DNA from 3 places in the Peribacillus sp. R9-11 genome. Region 2 is predicted to be linked to each of the others. Evidence: riboswitches for the same ligand, from Rfam matches in the RefSeq annotation. Region 2 holds a riboswitch; each other region holds the start of a gene.
The links. A riboswitch is a leader RNA that binds a small molecule or an ion and turns the genes downstream of it on or off. The one in region 2 is predicted to bind glycine.
Positions count from the first base shown of each region.

Region 1 (4,367 bases), 2.4 Mb from region 2:
TCCAATACACTTAACCAATAATCCAGATCTCTTTCCGTTAAATGAATTCCTTCTTTCTCTGACAGAACGATAACCTCTCTCATGGCAGAAATCATCATTTCTCTTGCATGACCCTTTCGTTGAATTTCACCATAATTACTTTTATAGACAGCAACAGTTTGATTAACACCAACATTCAGCATAAATTTCCCCCATTGCCGCTTATACATATCCGTATCTATCTCATATGGGACCTTCATTTTTTCAAAAAAATCTGCCACCTGCTGAACCTTTTCTGAAACCAATCCAGGTTCCCGTTCACCAAGGCAGAGTATGCCCATATGGTCGTATGTCAACTTATTTTCTTCTTTAACAGCATCCATACCTTGCGCAACACAATATAAGACTTTATCCTTTCCATACGCCTCACCAATAATCGCTTCACTTGTGATCCCATTCAAAGCAGAAATAATAATCGTCTGTTTTCCAATTTGATTCTTCACCGCTTCAATAGCATCTTCCAATCCACTAAATTTAACAGTAAAAATCATCAAATCTGCAGGCTCGCATATTTCTTCAGGCGTTACATAATGAAAGTCACAAAGCTCACCATTGCAATAAACCCCATCCTGGACATATCTCTTTATTCTAGCTGTATCCGCAATAATCCTCACATTCTTCTTCGGCATTTCCTTTGATAAATGATGTCCATATAAAATGCCCAGTGCTCCTAATCCAACAATTGATACTGTCTTTATCGCCATAGCATCTCTAATTCCCTTCACCTTTTTACCTAAATATTATCACACTATTCGGAAAACGATCGCGATTAAAATGCCAGTTTTATGGTATGAATTGTTTAGAAAAAAACCACCTAGAAAAGCTACAATATTGTGAAATACCAATAATGACACGAGGGGTTTGTAACATCCCTTACAGCTTCCTTTTGGTTCATATATATCACCAAAAGGAAAATTAAGGCTTAAACGAAGTCTACTTTTCTGAGGAACGATATCCACAAAATTTGTTGTTGTTTTTTGTATTGATTTTAAAGTGGACCCGTTAACTAACAGCTCCAGTCACTATGGCTTTTCCAATCACTACTTTTATAGAATGTTGATATACAGCAACTACATTACCGCTAACTTTCCAATTTCCATATTGACCTATAGAATAAACAATGATAGAATTCCAATATTATATTGACGTTATTTAAGTATAATGACAAATGACCGAAGGAAGATTCAATTCTTCTACAAACGGACATTTATTACAACCGCATACTAGCAAGCGTTGAATGCTATGGATCACACTATAGCAGGAGCAGCTTCTGGAGAGACTGTACATAGTACAGCGCCGAAGGATTCACAATCTCAGGCAAAAGGACAGAAGAGTAACGAATGATGAATTGTTATTCTTAAACCTGACGAGATTGGTAGTATCCAATCTCTTTTTTTATTGTCCAAAATCCAAGATATTGCCATTCAATATCATAAGCGAGGTGAAAACAACGAGCTACACGGAATGTGGAATCACGCTCCACACGACTAAGATCATAAACAACGGGAGATGCTCAAATTGGCTAAACAGGAATTGAAAAGAGATTTAAAAAATCGCCATGTACAATTAATTGCAATAGGAGGAACAATTGGTACCGGTTTATTTCTTGGATCCGGTAAAGCCATCCAATTGGCAGGCCCCTCCATTATCTTTTCCTATCTTATTATAGGGATTGCCTTATTTTTTGTTATGAGGGCTTTAGGGGAATTACTTTTATCCAACGCCGGTTATACGTCATTCACCGAATTCGCTACCGAATATATCGGGCCGTGGGCTGGATTCGTGACCGGATGGACCTATTGGTTCTGTTGGATCATGACAGCCATGGCCGATATCATCGCGGTTGGTGTCTATATGCAATATTGGTTCAATATCCCTCAATGGATACCAGCTCTTGCATGCCTGGTCATTCTGTTAGGATTGAATCTATTGACGGTTAAATTGTTTGGAGAACTTGAATTCTGGTTCGCGCTCATTAAAGTCATCACGATTGTTGCCTTAATTATTGTAGGCATCATCCTGTTAGTCATTGGCTTCAAAACCAATACTGGCACCGTTTCACTCACCAACCTTTGGAGCCACGGAGGCATGTTTCCGAACGGCGTATCCGGCTTCCTGCTATCTTTACAATTGGTTGTCTTCTCCTTTGTAGGGGTCGAATTAATTGGTGTTTCTGCAGCAGAAACAGCTAACCCGAAAAAAAATATACCATCAGCCATCAATAAAATCCCGGTCCGAATTTTACTTTTCTATGTAGGTGCCATACTCGTCATTCTATGCGTCAATCCTTGGACACGGCTGGATGCATCAAGCAGTCCATTCGTAGAAGTCTTTACACTAATCGGCATTCCAATCGCTGCAGGGATTATCAATTTTGTTGTCCTGACATCCGCTGCATCTGCCGGCAACAGCGGTTTATTTTCAACAAGCCGTATGCTTTATACATTAAGCAATAATAACGATGCTCCTGCAAAATTAGCAAAATTAAATAAACATGCTGTTCCAAGTAATGCCTTGGTTACATCGGCAATCGTCGTCTCCCTAGGGGCATTGCTAAGCAAAATGATACCTGAACAGGCCTTTACAATAGTAACTACAATCAGTGCCATCTGTTTTATTTGGGTTTGGAGCATCATCTTGATTTCACATATCAAATATACGAAAAAACGTCCGGACTTGAGAGCCCATTCTACATTCAAAGCTCCTTTTACACCCTTTATCAATTACGTTATTTTAGGATTATTTCTGTTCATCCTAATCGTTATGCTATTCGCTGAAGCTACACGACTTTCACTGTTAATGACGCCAATCTGGTTCATTCTTCTACTCGTACTCTATAACTATCAGAAAAAAAAGTAGCTATTTTTCATGGTCGCAGGAATTAAAAGGAAGGGACACTCCCTTCCTTTTTTTCAATTTATTTTGCTAACACAGAGAAGTGCTACTAAAATATATACTGCAGCCACAGTAAATTTTATATTAAAATAGTGTAAGGTACTGTAAGTCGATATGAATGACTTTTCACTTAGAATGGAGGGGTTTGATTAATGAAGATTATATATATACTTACTCTAGTTCCTTTTATAGGCATATTAGGATTTCTTCCGTTTGTTAACAGAATAGAACCTTATGTATTAGGGATGCCTTTTAATATGTTTTGGATGGCTATGTGGGTGGTCCTTACATCCGTTATTTTGGGCATCATGTATAAGTTGGACCCCAGAAATCGGGAAGGTGACCAGGAATGAATATTTCCCTCTTAATTATTTTAGGATTTTTACTTTTATCAATCTTTTTAGGTATTCGATCTTCAAAAGGAAAAGACATGAATTTGGAACAATGGACGGTTGGAGGCCGTGGTTTTGGTGCTATATTCGTCTTTCTATTGATGGCTGGAGAAATTTATACGACGTTTTCCTTCCTTGGCGGCAGCGGCTGGGCTTATGGTAAGGGTGCACCCGCTTTATACGTCCTTATTTACATTACTTTGTCTTATGTATTGTCATATTGGCTTCTTCCGGAAATATGGAAATATGCCAAAGAAAATAGTCTAATGTCTCAATCTGATTTCTTTGTAAGCAAGTATAAGAGCCCAAGCTTAGGAATTCTGGCAGCACTTGTCGGTGTGGTATCTATGATTCCAGTGATTGTCGTGCAACTTAAAGGATTAGGGATTATTGTTTCAGAAGCATCTTATGGAGCAATTTCAATGTCTACCGCGGTCTGGATGGGAGCAATCAGCCTTACCATTTATGTTATGATTTCTGGAATACACGGCTCAGTTTGGACAGCAGTCATTAAAGATATCATGATGATCGTGATTATAGGATTCTTAGGAATTTATCTTCCTATTCATTACTTTGGTGGTTTTCAACCGATGTTTGAGGCCGTAAATGCAGCCAAGCCTGGTTTTCTAAAGCTTCCTGAACAGGGGCTTAGTGTTTCATGGTTTATCTCCACGGTAATATTGCTTGTATTTGGTTTTTACATGTGGCCCCAAGTTTTCAGCGCTGTCTATTCGGCGCGTAGCGGGAAAGTATTTCGTAAAAATGCTATAATCAGTCCGTTATATACGCTCATGTTGTTATTTGTCTTTTTTGTAGGATTTACTGCTATATTGAAAGTGCCTGGACTCGTTGGGGCAGATGCAGACCTCTCATTGCTGCGCCTTTCTATCGAGACCTTTGATCCATGGTTTATAGGCATAATCGGCGGAGCTGGAATGCTGACCGCATTAGTACCAGGATCCATGCTTTTAATGAGTGTGGCTACACTGCTCGCGAAAAACGTCTATAAGGAATTTGCACCTACAGTACCCGATCGGAACG
Region 1 is NZ_CP133763.1:635,703-640,069, reverse strand. It holds gene RE409_RS03040 (ketopantoate reductase family protein) at 1-743, opposite strand, end outside; glycine riboswitch at 1,300-1,378, shown strand; gene RE409_RS03035 (amino acid permease) at 1,558-2,898, shown strand; gene RE409_RS03030 (DUF3311 domain-containing protein) at 3,087-3,287, shown strand; gene RE409_RS03025 (sodium:solute symporter family protein) at 3,284-4,367, shown strand, end outside.
Region 1: another riboswitch for glycine. It lies ahead of RE409_RS03035 (amino acid permease); the one in region 2 lies ahead of glyA (serine hydroxymethyltransferase).

Region 2 (4,367 bases):
TCTGCAATTGGTTGAACGCAATACCTTTATCTTTTCAAAAGCTTGGTAGATTATTTCGAGGTTTGCACCAGAACCAGAATATTTATCAGCAACATATTGAGTGTATTATTATATTAAAATTGTAAGCGTTTTCTTTGTTGGATTGAATAATAATATGTCAAAATTTTATCGGAATATTATTATTCAATTATCTGGAAATTAGGGAGTGGGAAATCATATGCAGGAACAAAAGTTGGAGAGAGGCCTAAAAAACAGACATGTACAACTCATCGCTATTGGTGGGGCAATCGGAACGGGATTATTTCTTGGGGCAGGAAAATCTATTCATTTAGCAGGACCATCAATTTTATTTGCTTACTTGATAACAGGCGTCATTTGTTTTTTAATCATGCGCGCTCTTGGAGAACTACTCTTATCTAATTTGAACTATCATTCTTTTGTTGACTTTGTAAGAGACTATTTAGGTAATATGGCAGCATTTGTTACTGGCTGGACCTACTGGTTTTGCTGGATTTCAATTGCAATGGCCGACTTAACAGCAGTTGGTCTTTATACCCAGTATTGGTTTCCCTCCGTACCACAGTGGATGCCAGGTTTAATTGCGCTTGTCATTTTGCTATTTATGAATCTAGCAACCGTAAAACTTTTTGGCGAAATGGAATTCTGGTTCGCATTAATTAAAGTTATCGCTATTCTAGCACTAATTGTTATCGGTATTTTCATGATTATTAAAGGCTTTTCCACAGATTCAGGCGCAGCCAGTTTCACGAATCTATGGAGCCACGAAGGTATGTTCCCAAATGGAATAAATGGATTTATCCTCTCATTCCAGATGGTAGTGTTTGCGTTTGTTGGTATTGAACTTGTAGGACTTACAGCAGGTGAAACAGAAGATCCAGAGAAAGTTATCCCAAAAGCAATCAATAATATTCCTATTCGGATTATAATTTTCTACATTGGCGCACTTATTGTCATTATGAGTGTTTATCCGTGGAACGCAATCATCCCATCGGAAAGCCCATTCGTCCAAGTATTCGTGGCTGTTGGTATCGCTGCAGCTGCTGGTATCGTCAATTTTGTCGTCCTAACATCGGCTGCTTCGGCATGTAACAGCGCAATCTTCAGTACAAGCCGGATGATATACTCACTTGCCAAAGATAAAAATGCACCTGTGCCATTTGCAAAACTTAATGCCCGTAAAGTACCTTCCAATGCATTGGCCTTTTCAACTGTCGTCATTCTAACTTCCGTTGTGTTGAACTATTTAATGCCAGAAGGAGTATTTACGTTAATTACAAGTATTTCTACAGTATGTTTCATCTTTATTTGGGGAATTACTGTCATCAGTCATTTGAAATACCGCAAAACAAGGCCAGATCTAGCGAAAATGAACAAATTTAAATTACCACTTTATCCAGTTTCTAATTACTTGATCCTTACTTTCCTAGCGTTCGTACTTGTTGTGCTTGCACTTTCGGAAGATACTCGTGTTGCCTTGTTCGTAACCCCTGTTTGGTTTATTTCGCTGATTGCGATTTATAAGATGCAGAAAACGAAGGCAAATCATGCTGATCAGTCGAATCAGGGAGAGGTAGCGGAAAATTAAGAGGCAACGGACAAAAGTCAGTGACCTACTATTAACTTTACCAAAATAGTCAACTTGCAAAAAAACGATGATAAAAGCAGCCGTGAGTAATCTGGACGACCATAATGTGACATTCATAAAGTAAGAATTTTCAAAAAAATAATGTTAACGCTTACAAGAAAATCTTGACATTCTTATTTCCACCAATTATTCTAAATATAATAAAAATTCAATATGAGCGAATGACGGTTGTGGGAGAGTGCAATGCGACACGCCACCGAAGGAGCAAGTTCCAAAAAGACCCTTGGAACAAATCTCTCAGGTAGATGGAACCACAACTGGACGCACCTCTGGAGAGCGCGTATAAAGTAGTACGCCACCAAAGGGGAAAGGCCCTATTAATATAAAAGGGTTAAACTCTCAGGTAAAAGGACAGAGAAGGGTAGAGAAAGCTAAGCTAAGCTACCCTTCTCTGTTCTTTTTTGTGCGCAAAAAAGGGTAGTGTTTCGTAGTCACTAGCTATGCAACAAACCTTTAATACAAAAATTTTCAAGGGGGAGTACAAATGAGTTTACAGCAAAATGATTCAATCATTTTTCAAGCTATCAGAAACGAGCAAAATCGTCAGCATCAAACCTTAGAGTTGATTGCATCAGAAAACTTCGTCAGCCAAGATGTATTAGAAGCAATGGGAAGTGTAATGACGAATAAATATGCAGAAGGTTATCCAGGAAAACGTTATTATGGCGGATGTGAATTTGTCGATGTGGCAGAACAAGCAGCTATTGAGCGCTTAACAAAGCTGTTTGGTGCCAAATATGCAAATGTTCAGCCTCACTCGGGTGCACAAGCAAATTTCGCAGTATTTTTCGCACTGCTTCAGCCTGGTGATAAAGTAATGGGAATGAACCTTTCACATGGCGGCCACTTAACTCATGGAAGTCCAGTCAGTGTTTCAGGAAAATGGTTTGAAGTTGTGTCTTATGGAGTTAGAGAAGATACCCAATTAATTGATTATGATGAGTTGGAAGCTATCGCAAAGAAAGAAAAACCAAAATTGATTATTGCAGGGACAAGTGCCTACCCAAGAACCATTAATTTTGCACGATTTAGAGAAATTGCTGATCAAGTTGGAGCAAAACTTATGGTGGATATGGCTCATATAGCAGGGCTGGTAGCGGCCGGTCTTCACCCATCCCCAATCCAATATGCAGATGTTGTGACAAGTACTACTCATAAAACATTGAGAGGTCCTCGCGGGGGGATCATTTTAACAAACGATGAAGAGATTATCAAATCGATTAATAAATCTGTGTTCCCAGGAATTCAGGGCGGCCCTCTCATGCACATTATTGCAGCAAAAGCGGTCGCTTTCAACGAAGCATTACAACCAAGCTTTAAGGACTATGCGAAACAAGTCATTGAAAATGCTGCAACGCTTAGTGAAACATTAAAAAATGAAGGTGCAGCTCTTGTTTCTGGTGGTACAGATAATCATATTGTCCTTTTAGATTTACGTCCGTGGAATTTAACAGGAAAAGAAGCAGAGAGATTATTAGAAGAAGCAGGCATCACCGCTAATAAAAATACGATTCCATATGATCCAGAAAAGCCATTTGTTACGAGTGGTATCCGAATGGGAACAGCAGCTTTAACAACTCGAGGCATGAAGCAGGATGAAATGGTGAAAATCGGTGAAGTGATTTCAGCTGTTTTAAAGAGTAAAGGAGATAAAGACGTTCTTAAGAAAGCAAAAGAAACAACCAAAGGAATTTGTGATATTTATCCGTTATTTCAACAACCAATTACTGTGTAAGAAAAAAAGGGGGGGACTCAATGGATTTTCAAAGTTGTTTTGACATAATAGGTCCAATCATGGTAGGACCGTCAAGTTCCCACACAGCCGGAGTCGTGTCAATCGGTAAATTCATCCATGAACTGTTAGGAGATTATCCAAAAGAAGTCAAAATTGTATTCTATGATTCATTTGCTGAAACCTATCAAGGACATGGAACAGATAAAGCACTGCTTGGCGGATTACTTGGGATGGATACCGATGATTCACGCATTAAAAACTCGTTGGAATGGGCAAAAGAGAATGGAATGCAGTACGAAATTGAATTTGAAAGCTGCTGCGAGTATTTTGACCATCCTAACACAACAATCGTGACAGCAAAACGCGGCGATTGTGTAGTAAAGGTAGGCGGAGCATCACTTGGTGGTGGTTTATCCAAGATTTTCATGATAGACGACGATATGGTAGCGATTCGTCTCAGTGCAGGTGATGACTTTTCAGCCCTTGCTAGTTCTTATCATCCAAGAAAGAAAGTAATGGACAAGGCTATATGATGGAAATCCAGACCATGAAAGAACTAAATGAAGCTTGCCAAAGAGAAGAAAAAAGCATTGGCGAAATCATGCTAATGATGGAAGCAGAAAAGTCTGGAAGAGACCAACAAGCTATTATCAGTATGATGGAAGAACGATTGATTAAAATGAAGGAAGCCGTTGATAATGGTATAAAGGATGCCACAACCGCACCGAGTGGAATTTCTGGCGGAGATGCTTTGAAAATGAATGATTACGTTCAACAAGGTAAATCTTTGTCAGGCAGCTATATAAGCAACGCAATGAGCTTTTCATTGGCAACTTCTGAAAGTAACGCCCGAATGGGGGTCATTGTAGCTACCCCAACTGCGGGTGCAGCAGGGATTCTGCCTGGGGTACTGTTTTCGCTTCATAAAAATGATGGCACGCCTTATAAAGATTTAGTTATGGGGTT
Region 2 is NZ_CP133763.1:3,028,199-3,032,565, reverse strand. It holds gene RE409_RS14735 (amino acid permease) at 218-1,606, shown strand; glycine riboswitch at 1,926-2,031, shown strand; gene glyA (serine hydroxymethyltransferase) at 2,151-3,401, shown strand; gene RE409_RS14725 (serine dehydratase beta chain) at 3,422-3,934, shown strand; gene sdaAA (L-serine ammonia-lyase, iron-sulfur-dependent, subunit alpha) at 3,934-4,367, shown strand, end outside.

Region 3 (4,367 bases), 850 kb from region 2:
CCAGCCAGCCTTTTTGTTGATTCGATAATTTGATGGAGACGGGGCGAACCAAAGTGAATTCGTTCTCCTTTCATATTGGGTGGAGCCTGATCAGGATTAGTAATGAAAGTAATCTGGGCTGGGTTTGGAATCCCGCCCGTTTTTTCAAGATAATGCCAATAAAAGGGACGGTTCATTAACTCTTTATCCATTTCAATCGTCAGTTGAACAGTGATATGGGATGGGGCATTCTCTAGTACTTCACAATCATTAGCTTCAAAGAAAGTTATTAAAAAATCATGAATTTCCTGTTGCTGCATGAATCTCACCTTCCTTCATAGTTTGAGCGAATTGAATCATCGATGAAAAATTATCCATCTTGATTTTCATTTCACCCTCAGTTCGGGACTCGCCGACCACGTCAATTAAATATTCTTCGATGTTGGTAATATCCAGCTTCGTTAAAATATCATCCAATTCACCAATTACTTTTTCAAACAAATGGATTTTTTCATATAATAATTTCAAAATATGTTCTTCAACTGTATTTTTCGTTGCAAAGTTATATATCATGACATCTTCTTCCTGGCCAAGTCGGTGAATCCGTCCAATTCTTTGTTCAAGTCTCATTGGATTCCATGGCAGGTCAAAATTAATCAAGTGGTGGCAAAATTGAAGGTTTATTCCTTCCCCACCGGCTTCGGTAGCAATTAAAACTTGAATCTGCTTTTGGAATAATTCTCTCATCCAGTCTTTTTTTCCACGCTTAAAGCCGCCGCGGAAGGGAACTGAGGAAATTCCATTCTGTTGTAAATACCATTGTAAATATAGCTGAGTGGCTCTGTATTCGGTAAAGATAATCACTTTGTCATCAATTTTCTTGATGAGTTCTAAAGCTTTTTCAGCCTTGGAGTTTTGTTCTGTTTCATTTACCTTCTCAAACAGCTCATCTAGCTTTGCTAAAAAGTCAGGGGAAGGCTGTTCATATTTGGCTTTCATGTTTTTCAATGTATAAAAAACGGCTTCTCTGCTGCTGCATGCTTCTCTTTGGAGGGTGAGTGCTGAAAAAGAACTTCCCTTCGATCCATCTGAAATAGGCTTAAATTTGGAAACAGCGTCGTACAAGGCTTGTTCAGTTGGAGAAAATTCAATGATGATTGTTTCCACCTGCCTTTTTGTCCATTCAATTCCAGTATCAGCCCGTCGGTTCCGAATCATAACAGTGTTGACGAGTTCCTTTAGGTGCTCATCCTCAATAACATTTCGGCCTTTGCCTTTATATTTCTCAGAAAAGAGTGTTGCATTTCCCAAGTGTCCCGGTTTCAATAACGAAACAAGATGGAAAATTTCTTCGACTTTATTTTGAATTGGCGTAGCTGTCAGCAATAAACAAAATTTCTTTTTCAGATTTTGGACAAATTCATAGTTCTTCGTTTTATTATTTTTAAGTTTATGAGCCTCATCAATAATGATAAAGTCATATTGCTGATTAAAAATGATATCTCGATGGGGAGCTCGTTTCGCTGTATCAATGGATGATATAACAACATCGCATGATTCCCACACATAGCTTTTTCTTTGAACAACAGCCGGAATATGAAACTTGGTATTCAATTCAAAAGCCCATTGACTTACAAGTGAAGCGGGGACAAGAATTAATACTTTTTTAACAAGACCACGGATCATATATTCTTTTAGAATCAAGCCAGCTTCGATTGTTTTCCCGAGACCTACTTCATCAGCTAAAATGGCTTTTCCATTCATCTTTTCAACTACCTGCTTTGCCGCTTCCAATTGGTGGGGAAGCGGGGTGAGCTGTGGAAGATGCTTGGGTGCCTGTAAACCTTCAAAATCAGGAATAATGAGGTTTTCTTCCATTTGAACAGCCAATTTATAAAGCTCCCAATTACCCCATGGACCGTCATTTTCCATCTTTTGTAGAAACTCGTCATTCCAATCAGAACTGAAGGATATATTAATTTTCATTGAAACTACTCCTTCTAAAATCATAATTTTCTTATTTAAGGTTGAAACCCGAACATTTTATATGTGAAGTAAGAAAAATATTTCTCTGTAAAAGATATTGCAGAGAAAAGTTTCTTAAGGTAGGATGTAAGTATATTTAGAAAATTCCAATTTCCCAAAACGCTTAAAAGATGAATGTAGTTCATGTTTTTCATAGTATGGGCAACCGCCTCTTACTTTATCCCAGATTAACAGACTAGAGATCATTCATTAAGTTCTGAAGTTTTAAGGAGAGTTGGTAGAGAAAGCATTTTGTAAATGCACAGAGGTTTTACTAACTATCAGTAGGATTAATTACTTTCCTAATTGGTGGAGACACATTTATATGCGGGTGAAGATAAGGGGAGAGACTACGAATGTAGCGCCGAAGGAGCAAACTTAGCAGTGAATCTCTCAGGCAAAAGAACTCTTATTGGACGCAACTCTGGAGAGCGCCGCTCGTTGCAGGACGGCCACCAAAGGGGAAAACCTATTATATAGGTAAACTTTCAGGTTTCAGGACAGAGAAAAAGCTCTTTAGGGCTTTCTCTGTCCTTTTTTGTGCCCTTTTTTCCACATTATGAATCAGGCTGAGAAGTATAAGAAGATCTGACAAAATGGAAAGAAGCTTTTAGAAAAGTGAGCAAAGTAAATCTAAAAAATCTAAGGGGGGTCATTTTTTGACCAATTTAAAAAGAACACCACTATTTGAGGTTTATCGTGAATACGGAGGAAAAACGATCGATTTTGGCGGCTGGGAACTTCCTGTCCAATTTTCGGGTATCAAGGACGAACATGAAGCAGTTCGTACAAAAGCTGGCTTATTTGATGTTTCCCATATGGGTGAGGTTGATGTGAAGGGCCCAGGGAGTCTTGCCTTTTTACAAAAAATGATGACCAATGATGTATCAAAGCTAAAACAGGGCGGAGCAATTTATACGGCTATGTGTTATGAAAACGGCGGTACTGTTGACGATCTTATCATTTATAAAAAGGCAGAAGACGACTATCTGCTCGTGGTCAATGCCGCCAATACAGAAAAAGATTTTAACTGGCTACAAGCTAATTGTTCAGAGGATGTCCAACTTTCGGATGTATCAAGCGATTATACACAGTTGGCACTGCAGGGACCTTTGGCAGAGAAAATATTACAAAAACTATCTAATGATACACTTTTGAGTGAAATTGGCTTTTTTAAATTCAAGGAAAATGTCCTGATAAATGGGCTTTCCACGATGGTTTCACGTACAGGATATACGGGTGAAGATGGTTTTGAAATATATAGCAACAGTGAAAATGGCCCGGCCCTTTGGAGAGCTATTCTAGATGCAGGAAAAGAAGAAGGGATACAGCCGATAGGTTTAGGGGCACGTGACACACTCCGCTTTGAAGCTAAACTTCCGCTTTATGGACAGGAGCTTTCACCGGATATTACCCCAATTGAAGCCGGGATTGGTTTTGCGGTTAAAGTGGATAAGGAAGCCGACTTTTTCGGGAAAGCCGTTCTTACTGAACAAAAGGAAAAAGGGGCACAACGTAAGCTTGTCGGAATTGAAATGATTGACCGCGGCATTCCTCGTCATGGCTATAAGGTATACAGTGGGGATAAAGTCATTGGTGAAGTTACGACTGGCACTCAATCACCAACATTGAAGAAAAATGTAGGATTGGTACTTATCGATAAAGACTTTTCGGTGATGAATTCTGAAGTCGAAGTGGAAATTCGTTCAAAACGATTGAAAGCTGTTATTATACAAACACCTTTTTATAAAAAACCACGTAAATAGAGAGGAATGGTCATTAAGATGAAACATCGTTACTTACCCATGACAGAGCAGGATAAACAACAAATGCTGGAGGTAATAGGGGTCCCTTCTGTTGAGAACCTTTTCAACGATATTCCTGAAAGTGTCCGCTTTCAAGGCGAATATGACATTAAACCAGCTAAATCAGAGCCAGCCTTAATGAAAGAATTATCAAAACTTGCTTCTAAGAATGCTGATCTTAAAAACTATGCTTCCTTTCTTGGTGCGGGCGTGTATGACCATTATTCACCGGTCATCGTTGATCATGTTCTTTCCCGCTCGGAGTTTTATACAGCCTACACCCCTTATCAGCCAGAAATTTCACAGGGGGAGCTTCAGGCCATTTTTGAATATCAAACGATGATTTGTGAAATGACAGGCATGGATGTAGCCAACTCCTCCATGTATGACGGAGGGACGGCATTAGCGGAAGCAGCGATGCTTGCATCCGGTCATACACGACGTAAGAAAATTCTAATTTCAGCGGCAGTACATCCTGAATCAAGAGAAGTCGTTAAGACGTATGCGAAAGGTCAGCGAGTGGAAGTCATTGAAATTCCATTTAAAGATGGTGTGACA
Region 3 is NZ_CP133763.1:3,873,822-3,878,188, reverse strand. It holds gene RE409_RS18790 (YqhG family protein) at 1-299, opposite strand, end outside; gene RE409_RS18785 (DEAD/DEAH box helicase) at 277-1,965, opposite strand; glycine riboswitch at 2,336-2,423, shown strand; gene gcvT (glycine cleavage system aminomethyltransferase GcvT) at 2,664-3,770, shown strand; gene gcvPA (aminomethyl-transferring glycine dehydrogenase subunit GcvPA) at 3,789-4,367, shown strand, end outside.
Region 3: another riboswitch for glycine. It lies ahead of gcvT (glycine cleavage system aminomethyltransferase GcvT); the one in region 2 lies ahead of glyA (serine hydroxymethyltransferase).